2 regions of the Streptomyces sp. NPDC101227 genome follow, and region 2 is predicted to be linked to the other one. Evidence: riboswitches for the same ligand, from Rfam matches in the RefSeq annotation. Region 2 holds a riboswitch; the other holds the start of a gene.
The links. A riboswitch is a leader RNA that binds a small molecule or an ion and turns the genes downstream of it on or off. The one in region 2 is predicted to bind S-adenosylmethionine.
Positions count from the first base shown of each region.

Region 1: linked by a shared signal. The riboswitch ahead of ACIRPT_RS40830 (aminotransferase class V-fold PLP-dependent enzyme) and the one ahead of thrC (threonine synthase) in region 2 are both predicted to bind S-adenosylmethionine.

Region 1 covers NZ_JBIWOD010000039.1:6,696-14,390, reverse strand. Annotated here, with positions in the region: gene ACIRPT_RS40845 (Rieske 2Fe-2S domain-containing protein) at 1-767, shown strand, start outside; gene ACIRPT_RS40840 (cytochrome bc complex cytochrome b subunit) at 764-2,401, shown strand; gene trpD (anthranilate phosphoribosyltransferase) at 2,537-3,601, shown strand; SAM riboswitch class IV at 3,693-3,810, shown strand; gene ACIRPT_RS40830 (aminotransferase class V-fold PLP-dependent enzyme) at 3,981-5,369, shown strand; gene ACIRPT_RS40825 (Lrp/AsnC family transcriptional regulator) at 5,904-6,185, opposite strand; gene ACIRPT_RS40820 (rhomboid family intramembrane serine protease) at 6,182-6,862, opposite strand; gene ACIRPT_RS40815 (hypothetical protein) at 7,165-7,404, shown strand; gene ACIRPT_RS40810 (NYN domain-containing protein) at 7,423-7,695, shown strand, end outside.
Region 2 covers NZ_JBIWOD010000006.1:112,690-120,384, reverse strand. Annotated here, with positions in the region: gene ACIRPT_RS15640 (ADP-ribosyltransferase domain-containing protein) at 1-152, shown strand, start outside; gene groL (chaperonin GroEL) at 271-1,893, opposite strand; gene ACIRPT_RS15630 (cold-shock protein) at 2,249-2,452, opposite strand; gene ACIRPT_RS15625 (MoaD/ThiS family protein) at 2,932-3,210, opposite strand; gene thrC (threonine synthase) at 3,266-4,588, opposite strand; SAM riboswitch class I at 4,606-4,757, opposite strand; gene ACIRPT_RS15615 (glucosyl-3-phosphoglycerate synthase) at 4,942-5,904, shown strand; gene ACIRPT_RS15610 (trehalose-6-phosphate synthase) at 5,974-7,473, shown strand; gene otsB (trehalose-phosphatase) at 7,481-7,695, opposite strand, start outside.

The sequences.
Region 1 (7,695 bases), on a different contig from region 2:
ACTTCGCGCTGGGTCTCACGCTCGGCGTCGCGCTCTTCTGCATCGGCGCCGGCGCGGTCCACTGGGCCCGCACGCTGATGTCGGACGTGGAGGTCGCCGACGACCGGCACCCGATCGAGGCCACTCCCGAGGTCAAGGCCAAGGTCCTGGCGGACTTCGCCGAGGGCGCCAAGGAGTCGCAGTTCGGCCGGCGCAAGCTGATCCGCAACACGATGTTCGGCGCGATGGCCCTGGTGCCGCTCTCCGGCGTCGTCCTGCTGCGCGACCTCGGTCCGCTGCCCGGGACGAAGCTGCGCACGACGAACTGGAAGAAGGGCGTCCGCCTCGTCAACCAGTCCACCAACCTTCCGCTGCGTCCCGAGGACATCGCGGTCGGCTCCCTGACCTTCGCCAAGCCCGAGGGCCTGGAGGAGGACAGCGAGGACTTCAACGAGAAGATCGCCAAGGACGCGCTGATGCTCGTGCGGATCAAGCCGCAGGACATCAAGGACAAGCACGAGCTGTCCTGGTCGCACGAGGGCATCGTCGCCTACTCGAAGATCTGCACCCACGTGGGCTGCCCGATCAGCCTGTACGAGCAGCAGACGCACCACGTGCTGTGCCCCTGCCACCAGTCGACGTTCGACCTCTCTGACGGTGGCAAGGTGATCTTCGGCCCGGCCGGACACGCCCTGCCGCAGCTGCACATCACGGAGAAGGACGGCTTCCTGGAGGCCGCGAGCGGCTTCGGTGAGCCCGTCGGCCCGAGCTTCTGGGAGCGCGGATGAGTAACGAAAAAGGCGCGACCAACCCGCGCCGCGGCCAGGCGCCGCGGGGCGAGCGGATCGCCGACTGGGCGGACGGCCGGCTGGGCATCTACAGCCTCGCCAAGTCCAACATGCGCAAGATCTTCCCGGACCACTGGTCCTTCATGCTGGGTGAGGTCGCGCTCTACAGCTTCATCATCATCATCCTGACCGGTGTCTATCTGACGCTGTTCTTCCACCCGAGCATGGCCGAGGTGACCTATCACGGTTCCTATGTGCCCATGCAGGGAATCCGGATGACCCAGGCCTTCGAGTCGACGCTGGACATCAGCTTCGACGTCCGCGGTGGCCTGCTCATCCGCCAGATCCACCACTGGGCGGCGCTGGTCTTCCTCGCCGCGATGATGGTGCACATGATGCGGGTGTTCTTCACCGGCGCCTTCCGCAAGCCGCGCGAGGTCAACTGGCTGTTCGGCTTCCTGCTGTTCGTGCTGGGCATGTTCACCGGCTTCACCGGCTACTCGCTCCCCGACGACCTGCTCTCCGGCACCGGCGTGCGGTTCATCGAGGGCGTCATCCTGGCGATGCCGCTGGTCGGCTCGTACCTGCAGATGTTCATCTTCGGCGGCGAGTTCCCCGGCCACGACATCATCGCGCGGTTCTACACCGTGCACGTGCTGCTGCTGCCCGGCATCATGCTCGGCCTGCTGGTGGCGCACCTGATCCTGGTCTTCTACCACAAGCACACGCAGTTCCCGGGTGCCGGCAAGACCAACAACAACGTCGTCGGCATGCCGCTGCTGCCGGTCTACATGGCCAAGGCCGGAGGCTTCTTCTTCCTGGTCTTCGGTGTGATCTCGGTGATCGCCGCGGTCGCCAGCATCAACCCCGTCTGGGCCATAGGGCCGTACCGGCCGGACCAGGTCTCCACTGGTGCGCAGCCGGACTGGTACATGGGCTTCGCCGAGGGCCTGGTGCGTGTCATGCCGGGCTGGGAGTGGAACTTCTGGGGCCACACCGTCAACTTCGGTGTGCTGATCCCGATCGTGATCTTCCCGCTGGTCCTGGTCGCCATCGCGGTCTACCCGTTCGTCGAGTCCTGGGTACGCGGCGACAAGCGCGAGCACCACATCCTGGACCGCCCGCGCAACGTCCCCACCCGCACCGGCTTCGGTGTGGCCTGGCTCGTCGCGTACTTCGTGATGCTGATCGGCGGCGGCAACGACCTGTGGGCGACGCACTTCCACCTGTCGCTCAACTCCCTCACCTGGTTCGTCCGGATCGGCTTCTTCGTCCTTCCGGTGCTGGCCTTCATCGCCACCAAGCGGATCTGCATGGGTCTGCAGCGGCGCGACAAGGACAAGGTGCTGCACGGCCGCGAGTCGGGCATCATCAAGCGCCTGCCGCACGGTGAGTTCATCGAGGTCCACGAGCCGCTCGGCCAGGAGCAGCTGCACGTGCTCACCCAGCACGAGCAGCCCGAGCCGCTCGAGCTCGGCCCGGAGGTCGACGAGAACGGCGTCCGCCGCAAGATCCCCCGGTCGCAGAAGCTGCGCGCCAAGCTCTCCAAGAGCTACTACGGCGAGGACAACGTCATCCCCAAGCCGACGATAGAGGAGTACAAGGAGATCACCAGCGGCCACGGCCACCACTGATCACCACAGCGCCGTGAGGCGCAGGTAGTACGCCACCCAGAGGGCCCCGTCCGAGCACCGGACGGGGCCCTCCGGCGTGTCCCGGGGGTCGATAGGGTGAGGTCACAAGCAGTGGACAGACCAGGAGCGTGGACCATGAACGTTGTGACCCCGGTTGGCGGCGACAGCGTGGCGGCCCACACCTGGCCGGGCATCCTCAACGCCCTGCTGGACGGCCGCGACCTCGCCGCCGACGACACCGCCTGGGTGATGGACAAGATCATGCGGGGCGAGGCCGGCGACGCCCAGATCGCCGGGTTCGCGGTCGCGCTGCGGGCCAAGGGCGAAACCGTCGCCGAGATCTCCGGACTCGTGCGCACCATGTACGCGCACGCCCGCCTGATCGAGGTTCCCGGCCCCAGCGTGGACATCGTCGGCACCGGCGGCGACGGCGCCAAGACCGTCAACATCTCCACGATGTCCTCGATCGTGGTGGCCGGCACCGGCGCCAAGGTCGTCAAGCACGGCAGCCGCGCCGCCTCCTCGGCCAGCGGCGCCTCCGACGTCCTGGAGAAGCTCGGCGTCAATCTGGACCTCACCCCCCGGCGGGTCACCGAGGTCGCCGAGGAAGCGGGCATCACCTTCTGCTTCGCGGTGAAGTTCCACCCCGCGCTGCGCCATGTCGCCAACGCCCGGGGCCAGCTCGGCATCCGTACGACCTTCAATGTGCTGGGCCCGCTGACCAACCCCGCCAAGGTCCGCGCCCAGGCGACCGGCGTCGCGGACGCCCGGATGGCGCCGATCATGGCCGGGGTGCTGGCCGAGCGCGGCTCGTCGGCGCTGGTGTTCCGCGGCGACGACGGCCTGGACGAGCTGACCACCACCGCCACCTCCCGGGTGTGGATCGTCCGGGACGGCGCGGTGCGCGAGGAGCCCTTCGACCCCCGGGACGTCGGCATCGACATCGTCCCGGTCGAGGCGCTGCGCGGCGCGGACGCCTCGTACAACGCCGATGTGGCCCGCCGGCTGCTCGACGGCGAGCGGGGCCCGGTGCGCGACGCGGTGCTGCTGAACGCCGCCGCGGCTCTGGTGGCCCTGGAGCCGTCCGACGAGCCCCTGGCGGAGCAGATCCGCGCCGGAATCGACAGGGCCGCCGCCGCCATCGACTCGGGGGAGGCCAAGCGGGTGCTGGAGCGCTGGGTGGCGGCCAGCAACAGATGAGCGGCCGGTGACCGTCGGTGTGACGCAAGGCCCTGTCCGTTATCCGGACCGGGCCTTGCGCCTTTTTGCGGCTGTGGCATGATTCTCGGCAGGTCACGAGTGACAGCGACATAGGCCCCGGCCCGCTGTCCGGCAACCCTCCGTCCGTGGCGGGGTGCCCCGGGTGATGACCAGGCCGCAGGCAGCGAGGTCTGCGGCAAGCGCGGATCCCTCGCCAGGGATCCTGGTCCTCGAGGGAGCCCCTTCCGTGATGAAGCGAATGCGATAGGGCCGTCGGCCCCTTTCCCGCACCCCTTTTCCTTTCCCACCGCGGCGCTGTGCCGTGCGCTGTGACGCACCCGCCCGCGGTGAATTCGCTTACCTCTCACGGGAGTTCGCCATGTCTGTTTCCGCCGTTGCCGCCGACCGTTCTGTTTGTGCCCCACTGCCGGTTCTGGGCAGGGATGTCACCGTGCCGCTCGTGACCGGCGGCGAGGTCGACTACGCCGCACTGGACTACGCCGCCAGCGCCCCGGCCCTGCAGCGGGTCTGGGACGACGTGGCCGCCTACGCCCCGTACTACGGCAGCGTGCACCGCGGCGCCGGATACCTCTCGCAGCTGTCCACCGACCTCTTCGAGAACAGCCGCAGGACCATCTCCGACTTCCTCGGCTGCCGCGCCGACGACCAGGTCGTCTTCACCCGCTCGACGACCGACTCCCTCAACCTCCTCGCCGCCGTACTCCCGCAGAACACCCGGGTGTTCGTCTTCGAGACCGAGCACCACGCCTCGCTGCTGCCGTGGGAACAGCGCGCGGACACCCCCGTGACGTACCTGAACGCGCCGCGGACGCCGCAACAGGCGGTGGACACCCTGGAGAAGGCGCTCGCCGAGCGCGAGCCCTACGGCCCCGCTCTGGTGTGCGTCACCGGCGCCTCGAACGTCACCGGTGAACTGTGGCCGGTGCGGGAACTGGCCGCCGCCGCGCACGCCCACGGCGCCCGGATCGTCCTCGACGCCGCGCAGCTGGCCCCGCACCACCCCGTCGACATCGCCGAGCTGAACGTCGACTGGGCCGCCTTCTCCGGGCACAAGCTGTACGCGCCGTTCGGCGCCGGCGTGCTGGCCGGCCGCGCCGACTGGCTGCAGGACGCGGAGCCGTACCTGGCGGGCGGCGGCGCCAGCCGCAAGGTCTCGCGGCGCACGGACGGCGGCGTGGACGTCGAATGGCACACCACCGCCGCCCGGCACGAGGCCGGTTCGCCGAACGTCATCGGCGCCTACTCCATCGCCTCCGCCTGCCAGGCGCTGACCGAGGCCGGTTTCGACGGACTGGTCGCCCGGGAGCAGTCACTGATCGCCCGCGTCCGGGCGGGCCTGGCCGAGGTCCCCGAGGTCAAGGTCCTCTCCCTCTTCGGCGACGACGCCCCGCGGGTGGGCGTCATCTCCTTCGTCGTCGAGGGCTGGAACAGCTCGCACTTCGCGGCCGCCCTCTCGGCCGAGTACGGCATCGGGGTGCGCGACGGCCTGTTCTGCGCGCACCCCCTCGTCCGCACCCTGCTGGGCAGCGACCCGCAGGACCCGGGCGAGTGCGGCGCCCCGGAGGCGGCCCCCGGCGAACGCTCCCTGAACGCCATCCGGGTCAGCTTCGGCGCGGGCACGCCCGACGAACACATCGACCGCTTCCTCCACGCCATCAAGGAACTAGTCGCGAACGGCGCCCGCTGGAACTACCACACGGAGGACGGCCGTTGCGTTCCCGCGCCGGCCGCGCGTAGCGCGGTGTAAATCCCCATGTTGTCGGCTGTCCCGCCGTGGGTGGTTTCTCGCCGTTGCTCCCCCACTGCCTTAAGGGCGTGGGAGGTGCCCCCAGCGGCGGGCGTGGTGTTGTCGGGTGCGGTGACGGCCCTACACGGCTCCGCCGCTACGGTCCGTCCCCTCCGGTGGGTGGGGGGAAGGAGGCCGATGGGGGCCCACGTTGGGTTGTCCCTTTCCCATGATGGGTCGACAGGGAGCGGCTGACCGTCTACGTACGCTCCCACTGGTTTTCTCCCACCCCAACGGGGAGGGGGCGGGCCGCAGGACGGAGTCCGGAGGTCCGGTCCCGCAGCCGAACAGCCCCGCGCAAGCGGCACCAGCCCGCCGCTGGGGGCACCTCCCACGCCCTTAAGGCAGTGGGGGAGCAACGGCGGCAAACCCCCACGGCGGGGCAGCCGAACACATCGGCCCAGGCAAAGCGCAGCGGACCGGCCCGCCGCAGGCGCCACGGCGAGCCCCCCACGGCGGGACAGCCAAAAACAACGGCGCAGGCCAAGCGCAGCGCTACGCGTCGAGGCCGATAGCAAACGCCGCCTCAAGGTCATGCTGCGAGTACGTGCGGAACGCAATGTGCGTCTCGGTGGAGGCGACGCCCGGCACCTTGCTGATGCGGCCGGGGATGACATCGGCGAGGTCGTCGTGGGCGGCGACCCGGACCATCGCGATCAGGTCGTGGGCGCCGGTGACGGAGTAGACCTCGCTGACGCCCTCCAGGGCGGCGATCTTCTCGGCGATCTCCGGGATCCGGTCCACGCTGGTCTTGATGAGCACGATCGACGTGATCACGGCTGGCTCTCTCCCTCGGTCGCCGGTTCGTTCCCCCTGGTGGCCCCCACACTATCCCTCCTGTAGCGGGCCCATGCGTACAGAAAGCCCAGGGCGAAGCCGACGACATGGGCGAGGTAGGCGACGCCGGGGCCGTTGGGGTCCTCCTGCGCGGCCTGCCACTGGAGCGCGAACCAGAACAGCAGCACGATCCAGGCGGGGAAGCGCAGGGGGAGGAAGAAGAGGAAGGGGAAGACGCTGGTGACCCGGGCCTTGGGGAAGAGGTAGAGGAAGGCGCCCAGGACGCCGGAGATCGAGCCCGAGGCGCCCACCAGGGTCTGGGGGGAGGCGGCGTGCGCGGCGGCGTAGCCGAGCAGGGCCAGATAGCCGGTGACGATGTAGAAGGCGGTGAACGGCACCCGCCCCATCCGGGTTTCGGTCATGCCGCCGAAGACGTACAGGAACAGCATGTTGCCGAGCAGATGGAGCCAGCTGCCGTGCACGAACAGTGCGGTCAGCGGGGTGATCAGCGCGCGGAGGGAGCCGCTCCACAGGTCGAGCGGAATCACTCCCCAGCGTTCGAAATAGGCGGTCTGGGCCCGTAGCAGGGCGTCGGCGTCGCCATATACGTGGTTCAGGCCCGAGGCGGGGCCGATCACGAAGATCACGCAGCACAGCCCGATCAGCACATTCGTCATCCGGGAGAAGACCGTTGCCAGGGAGCGGGCGGGGTGCGGTGGCCGGGGGAACCACGAAGGACGCGAAGAACGCGAGAAGGGGGACGGCGCCGTCATGAAGTGATCATGGCGTAATAGGGGCATTCAGGGCAGAGCGCCTCGCCGCGTCCCGCCTCCTGGGCACGGCCCGCGCCGGTCCCCTGTCAGGCCGTAGGGTTGCAGTCAGTACCTTGCGTATTTTCCGCAGTCCGACGGCGCACCGCGTGAACCCGCACATCAGCACGAGACCGACGAGCATGACGAGTACGAAAGAGGACAACACGATGGGTGTTCCCCTGCCGACGGCCGAAACCCGGTGGCGCTGCACGCTCTGCGGCAACCTCACCCGTTTCGATGTGACCCGCCGGTCCAAGGTCGTGGAGTACGTCCACCTGGACCTTGCCGGGGAGCCGAAGGTGGAGGAGCGCGAGGTTCTCAGTGAGAGCATCGAGTCCGTGCGCTGCCGCTGGTGCAATGCGGTCGACCAGATCGAGCTGGTGGACCGGCCGGGCGCGAGCGCCTGAGATCGGAGCGATCAAGCCGTGGTGGAGCGTCCGGAAAGGGAGCAGGGGGCGGCGCGGGCCGACGCATCCGAGGATGCCGTCGACGAAGTGCTCGACCGTCCGCTGCCCGAGGGCGTACGGCGCCGTGTCGTGGCGCTCACCGCGGAGTCGTTCGGCGCGTTGACGGTCTCCGAACTCCCGCCCCCCTTGCGGCAGTACGCCCGTTTCACCCCGACCCGCCGGGCCAAGTTCGCCGGGAACGCCATGGCCGCGGCGCTGGAGAGCGACGCGGTCTTCCGGCAGCGGATCGCG
Region 2 (7,695 bases):
TGGGCATCCGCAGTTTCTCCGCGTTCACCGACGAGGAGGAATTCATCCTCCTGCCGGGCACACAACTCAAGGTGGCGGACGTCACGACCGAACGCGGCGGCCTGTGCACCGTGAAGCTGACCGAATTGGAAGAGCAGCCCCTGGTGTCCTGAGCGCGCGAGCGCGCCCGCCAACGCCGCCGGGGCGGTACCCCTCCTCTCGGAGGGGTACCGCCCCGGCGAACTTCTGGACGTGCGGCCCGGGAGGACCGGCAGTCTGATCCGTGACGGATCAGAAGTCCATGTCACCGCCCGGCATGCCGCCCGGAGCGGCCGCGGCGGCCTTCTCCGGCTTGTCGGCGATGACGGCCTCGGTGGTGAGGAACAGCGCGGCGATGGAGGCGGCGTTCTGCAGGGCAGAGCGGGTCACCTTCGCCGGGTCGAGGATGCCCTCGGCGATCATGTCGACGTACTCGCCGGTGGCGGCGTTCAGACCGTGGCCGACGGCCAGGTTGCGCACCTTCTCCACGACGACGCCACCCTCGAGACCACCGTTGACGGCGATCTGCTTGAGCGGGGCCTCCAGGGCGAGCTTCACGGCGTTGGCGCCGGTCGCCTCGTCACCGTCGAGCTCCAGCTTCTCGAACACCGCGGAGGCCTGGAGGAGGGCCACGCCACCGCCGGCGACGATGCCCTCTTCGACGGCCGCCTTCGCGTTGCGAACGGCGTCCTCGATGCGGTGCTTGCGCTCCTTGAGCTCAACCTCGGTGGCGGCACCGGCCTTGATGACCGCAACACCGCCGGCGAGCTTCGCCAGGCGCTCCTGCAGCTTCTCGCGGTCGTAGTCGCTGTCCGAGTTCTCGATCTCGGCGCGGATCTGGTTGACGCGGCCCTGGACCTGGTCGCTGTCGCCGGCACCGTCGACGATGGTGGTCTCGTCCTTGGTGATGACGACCTTGCGGGCGCGGCCCAGCAGGTCGAGACCGGCGTTCTCCAGCTTGAGGCCGACCTCCTCGGAGATGACGGTGCCACCGGTGAGGATGGCGATGTCGCCGAGCATGGCCTTGCGGCGGTCACCGAAGCCCGGGGCCTTGACGGCGACGGACTTGAAGGTGCCACGGATCTTGTTGACGACCAGGGTCGACAGGGCCTCGCCCTCGACGTCCTCGGCGATGATCAGCAGCGGCTTGCCGGACTGCATGACCTTCTCGAGCAGCGGAAGGAGGTCCTTCACGTTGCCGATCTTGGAGTTGACGATCAGGATGTACGGGTCATCCAGCGCCGCCTCCATGCGCTCCATGTCGGTCGCGAAGTACGCCGAGATGTAGCCCTTGTCGAAGCGCATACCCTCGGTGAGCTCCAGCTCCAGACCGAAGGTCTGGGACTCCTCGACGGTGATGACGCCTTCCTTGCCGACCTTGTCCATCGCCTCGGCGATGAGCTCGCCGATCTGGGTGTCGGCGGCGGAGATGGAGGCGGTCGAAGCGATCTGCTCCTTGGTCTCCACGTCCTTGGCCTGCTCGAGAAGGGCGGCGGAGACGGCCTCGACGGCCTTCTCGATGCCGCGCTTGAGGGCCATCGGGTTGGCGCCGGCCGCGACGTTGCGCAGGCCCTCGCGGACCAGGGCCTGGGCCAGGACGGTCGCGGTCGTCGTGCCGTCACCGGCGACGTCGTCCGTCTTCTTCGCGACCTCCTTGACCAGCTCGGCGCCGATCTTCTCGTACGGGTCCTCGAGCTCGATCTCCTTGGCGATGGAAACACCATCGTTGGTGATCGTGGGGGCGCCCCACTTCTTCTCGAGGACGACGTTGCGGCCCTTGGGGCCGAGGGTGACCTTGACGGCGTCGGCGAGCTGGTTCATCCCGCGCTCGAGACCGCGCCGTGCCTCCTCGTCGAACGCGATGATCTTGGCCATGTGAAGTGGTCCTCCCGGACATCGGGGTGGATTGCTCCGGACCGCGCTGGCGCCCGCGACGGACGGTCTGCTTGCCGTGTGGTTCCTTGCCCCACCCGGCCCGCGGACCTCACCGACCCGATCCTTGGTTATCACTCTCACCCGGAGAGTGCTAACGCCAATGATTAGCACTCGGCACCCCAGAGTGCAAGCGACTCCGGAGGAGTCTCATACAGGGGCGGTGGTCGGGCGACGGGCGGGCGCAAGCGGGTCTGGGGGGAGTCTCACCGCCCGGAGGGAGTCTCACCCCGCGCGCAAGAAGGCCCGCACCCCCTCAGGGGTGCGGGCCTTCCCGATGCTGCAGTCGGCCGGCGCCTCAGGCGCTCACCCGGACCATGTCCGCCTGCGGCCCCTTCTGGCCCTGCGAGATCTCGAACTCGACCCGCTGACCCTCCTCAAGGGTGCGGTAGCCGTCCATCTGAATCGCGCTGTAGTGGACGAATACATCCGCACCACCGTCGACCGCGATGAAGCCGTACCCCTTCTCCGCGTTGAACCACTTGACGGTGCCCTGAGCCATGCCTAACTCCCCTATTACTGGCCCTTGCGCAGGACCGCACTCCGCGGACCCGGGTCAGACCTCACCCCACGAAAGGCCCGTGGGGTGTGCGCCGGAACGCGTCGACCGCCGCTGAATGTATCCGCACCAATGCCCAGCGCAACAGGTCAATCGGACGAGAATTCCGGCGCCGAAGAATCGGTAATTATGCGGTGAAGTCGCGTTACGCCGGGGCAAGTCGGGCCGGGCATAGCTCACGTATCCGACAAATGCTGCACACACTTCGGGCACAACTCATCGCGATCACATATGCGTTGGGCACGCGCGCGGAGTTGTACGAGGGTCGTACGCGGGTTGTACGAGGGCCCGCACGAAGAAGATCGCCCCCATGCTATCGCCTTTCGCGACATGGAATTGCCCCATCCGCTTTTAGGCGGATGGGGCAATTCTCGCCACTCAGGCCGAGAGATGGCGCAAATCAGTTCCCGGCGCGAACGGGGTCAGCAGCCTCCGGCCACCGCCGGAATGATGGAGACGCCCGCGCCGTCCGGCGTCGGCGTCTCCAGGCCCTGCTCGAAGCGGACGTCGTCGTCGTTGACGTAGACGTTCACGAACCGGCGCAGCTTGCCCGCGTCGTCCAGCACTCGGGCCGCGATGCCGGTGTGGTTCTTCTCCAGGTCGGCGATCACCTCGGAGAGGGTCGCGCCCTCCGCGACGACCTCGGCCTCGCCGCCGGTGTACGTGCGGAGGATGGTGGGGATGCGGACCTTGACGCTCATGGGTTCTGCCTTCCAGCGACTGCGGGGTACGAGTTCAGGGGTGAGGGGCCGGGGCTCAGCCGGACAGGCCGGCCGCGCGGAACGCGTCCAGGCTCGGCCGGATGGTGGCCGTGGGCCCGGCGGCGACGGCGTCAAGCGTCTTGAGGCCGTCACCGGTGTTGAGGATGACGGTGGTCAGGGCCGGGTCGAGCAGACCGTCCTCGATCAGCTTCTTGGTGACGCCGACGGTCACGCCGCCCGCGGTCTCCGCGAAGATCCCTTCCGTCTGCGCCAGCAGCCTGATCGCGTCCACGACCTGCTCGTCGTTGACATCCTCCACCGCGCCGCCCGTACGGCGCGCGATGTCGAGCACATACGGCCCGTCGGCCGGGTTGCCGATGGCCAGCGACTTGGCGATGGTGTTCGGCTTCTGGGGGCGTACGACGTCGTGCCCGGCCTTGAAGGCCGCCGACACCGGCGAGCAGCCCTCGGCCTGGGCGCCGAAGATCTTGTACGGCTTGTCCTCGACCAGGCCGAGGGCGATCAGCTCCTTGAGCCCCTTGTCGATCTTCGTGAGCTGGGAGCCGGAGGCGATCGGGATGACGATCTGGTCCGGGAGCTCCCAGCCCAGCTGCTCGCAGATCTCGTACGCCAGGGTCTTGGAACCCTCGCCGTAGTACGGGCGGAGGTTGACGTTCACAAAGCCCCAGCCCTCGCCGAGCGGGTCCCCGATGAGCTCCGAGCAGAAGCGGTTGACGTCGTCGTAATTGCCCTCGATGCCGACCAGGTCGCCGCCGTAGACCGCGGCCATGACGACCTTGCCGGCCTCCAGGTCGTGCGGGATGAACACGCAGGACTTGAAACCGGCGCGACGGGCGGCGGCGCCGACCGCACCCGCGAGGTTGCCGGTGGAGGAGCAGGAGAGGGTGGTGAAACCGAAGGCGCGGGCGGCCTCGACGGCGATCGCGACGACACGGTCCTTGAAGGAGTGCGTCGGGTTGCCGGAGTCGTCCTTGACGTACAGGCCGCCCGTGACGCCCAGCTCGGCGGCGAGGCGGTCGGCCTTGACGAGCTTGGTGAAGCCGGGGTTGAGGTTCGGCTTGTCGGCCACGTCGGCGGGGACGGGCAGCAGCGGGGCGTAGCGCCAGATGTTGTTCGGTCCGGCCTCGATCCGCTTCTTCAGGCCCTCAGGATCGCCGCTCGGCAGGTCGTACGCCACTTCGAGCGGCCCGAAACATTCCTGGCAGGCGAAGATGGGACCGAGATCGAAGCGCTGCCCGCACTCGCGGCAGGAGAGCGCGACGGCCGGGCCCAGAGCGATGGGGGTCCCCCCTGGACGGAGCTCGCCGGAGTCCTTGGGGGAGGGGGTGGTGGCGGTTTCGGTGACTTGCACAGCCATGGAGGCGAGGCCCTTTCTCCTCATCTTCCTCGCGGCGCATCTCGCCACGAGACGGATTTGGCACCTTCCCTAGCCGGGAGCCTCGCGCGCGCAGCAACTGCGGCGGAGACCGGCTGGAGGGTTGCCGGGGCTTCAACGGGCCGTATCCCTCTGCCCCTCTGGATGAGCGGTATGGCGCTGGGCCGAAACCCAGGCGTTTGTGGCGGTGACCCCGGCATGCGACGGTCATCCGCGTTGTTCAAGACTGTAACCGAAGGCACTGACAGTTGAGATAGTCGTCCGAACCGCGAGATGGATCACACAATGGATCACCAACGGGCCCCTGGCCCGGCGGCCACCGAGGAGTCGTAGACGTGCTGGAAGAGGTGGAGCGCTGGCTCAGCAGCCGCTCCTGGTCCGCGGCCGATCGCCCGCTCGGGCGGCTGCTGGAGGCCAAGCGCCAGACAGGCCGCACGGTCAGCGTAGTGCTGCCCGCGCTCGACGAGGAAGCCACCGTCGGGGCGATCGTCGCGGCGATCCGCGCGGACCTGATGACCGGCGCCGTCCCCCTGGTGGACGAGCTGGTGGTGCTGGACTCGGGCTCCACCGACCGTACGGCCGAGGTCGCGGCGGCGGCCGGGGCCAAGGTCGTCCACCGGGACAGCGTCCTGCCCCGCCTGCCCGCCGTCCCCGGCAAGGGCGAGGTCCTGTGGCGGTCCCTGCTGGCCACCACGGGCGACATCATCTGCTTCATCGACGCCGACCTGCGCGAATTCTCGTCGACCTTCGTCTCCGGGATCGTCGGCCCGCTGCTGACCGACGCCGACGTCCACTTCGTCAAGGCGATGTACGACCGCCCCTTGGAGACGGGCGGCGAGGGCTCCGGAGCGGGCCAGGGCGGCCGCGTCACGGAGCTGGTCGCCCGCCCCCTCCTCAACCTCCACTGGCCGCAGCTGGCCGGCTTCGTCCAGCCCCTGGGCGGCGAGTACGCGGCCCGCCGCTCCCTCCTGGAACGCCTGCCCTTCCCGGTCGGCTACGGCGTCGAGCTCGGCCTTCTGGTCGACGCCCTGCACACGGTCGGCCTGGACGCCCTCGCCCAGGTGGACGTCGGCGTACGCAAACACCGCCACCAGGACGGCCAGGCCCTCGGCCGGATGGCCGCCGCCATCTACCGCACCGCCCAGCTCCGTCTCACCCGCGGCCATCTGATCCGGCCCCGCCTCACCCAGTTCGAGCGGGGCGAGAACGGCTTCGTGGCGCGCACGACCGACGTGGACACCGAGGAGCGGCCCCCGATGGCCGAAATACCGGAGTACGCGGAGCGCCGGGCGGCCTGAAGCGCCGCGGGGCTGCCTCGGCTGAATTCCGTACGTTTGCGCGGATCGGTAGCTGGTTAATGTCGCGACATGGTCTCCGAGACGGTCTCCGAGCGCAGTGCGGTCCCACCAGGCGCCGACGTTCTCGTCGCGTCCAATCGCGGTCCGGTGTCGTACGCCGTCGGGGATGACGGCGCGCTGACCGCCAAGCGGGGCGGCGGGGGGCTGGTGTCGGGGCTGTCCGCGATCGGTCCGGACACCGATGCGGTGTGGGTGTGTGCGGCGCTCGGGGAGGGCGACCGGGAGGCCGTGCGGCGGACGGGCGGCGATCTGGATCCGGCGGACACGGGCGGGCAGCGGGTCCGGATGCTGGACATTCCGGCGGATGTGCATGCCGATGCCTATAACGGAATTGCCAATTCCGTGCTGTGGTTCGTCCACCACATGCTGTATCAGACGCCGCTGGAGCCGGTATTCGATACGGAATTCCGTGCGCAATGGGCGTCGTACGAGGCGTACAACGCCGCTTTCGCCCATGCGCTGGCCGAGGCCGCGGCGCCCGGGGCCGCCGTCCTCGTACAGGACTATCACCTGGCGCTGGTGCCCGGGATGCTCCGTGAACGCCGCCCTGACCTGCGGATCGCGCATTTCTCCCACACACCGTGGGCACCCGCGGAGTATTTCGCGATGCTGCCCGATGACATCCAGCAGAAGCTGGTGACGGGCATCCTCGGCGCGGACCGGGCGAATTTCCTGACCCAGCACTGGGCACGGGCCTTCATGGGCTGCTGCCAGTGGGCACTGGGGTCGGAATGCGACGCGTACTGGCCGCGCGACGAGGACCCGTATCTCTTCTCGACATGGCTCAAGCCGCGCAAGACCCATATCGGGGTGCACGGTCTCGGCGCCGACGCGGAGTTCCTGCGCGAGCGGGCGCACCGCCCCGATGTCGAGGAGCGTCTGACGGCACTGCGCGAGCAGATCGGCGGGACGGGCCGTAAGACCATCGTCCGGGTCGACCGCACCGAGCTGTCGAAGAACATCGTGCGCGGCCTGCTCGCCTACCGCCGGCTGCTCGCCGACCGCCCCGAGTGGCGCGAGCGGGTGGTGCACATCGCGTTCGCCTATCCCTCGCGGCAGGACCTGGCCGTCTACCGCGAATACACCGCGACGGTGGGGCGGCTCGCCGAGGAGATCAACGCCGAGTACGGCACGGACGGTTGGCAGCCGGTCGTCCTGCACGTCAAGGACGACTTCGCCCGCTCGCTGGCCGCCTACCGGCTGGCCGATGTGGCCCTGGTCAACCCGATCCGCGACGGCATGAATCTGGTCGCCAAGGAAGTGCCGGTGGTCTCCGAGCGGGGCTGTGCGCTTGTGCTCTCCCGGGGAGCAGGCGCGTACTGGGAGTTGCGCGAGGACGCGATCGTCGTCAACCCGTACGACATCACGGCCACGGCCGCGGCGCTGCACGAGGCGCTTTCCATGGACGACGACGAGCGGCGCGCCCGCTGCGAGCGGCTGGCCGCGGCCGCCACGGCGCTGCCGCCGGCCCAGTGGTTCCTGGACCAGCTGCGCGCGTTGGAGGGGTGAGCGGGGCTCAGGGCCCGGCCAGGTGGTCGGCCAGGGCGCCGAGGAGGCCGACGACCCCGGTCGGCCCGTCGACCACCAGGTCGGCGCGCTCGGCCAGTTCGCTGACCTCGTTGCTGCCGCTGCAGACCAGGATGCCGGTGAGGCCTTCGGAGCGGAGCTTTTCGACGGCGGCGAAGGCGGCCAGGTCGCCGAGGTCGTCGCCGGCGTACAGGACGGTGGTGG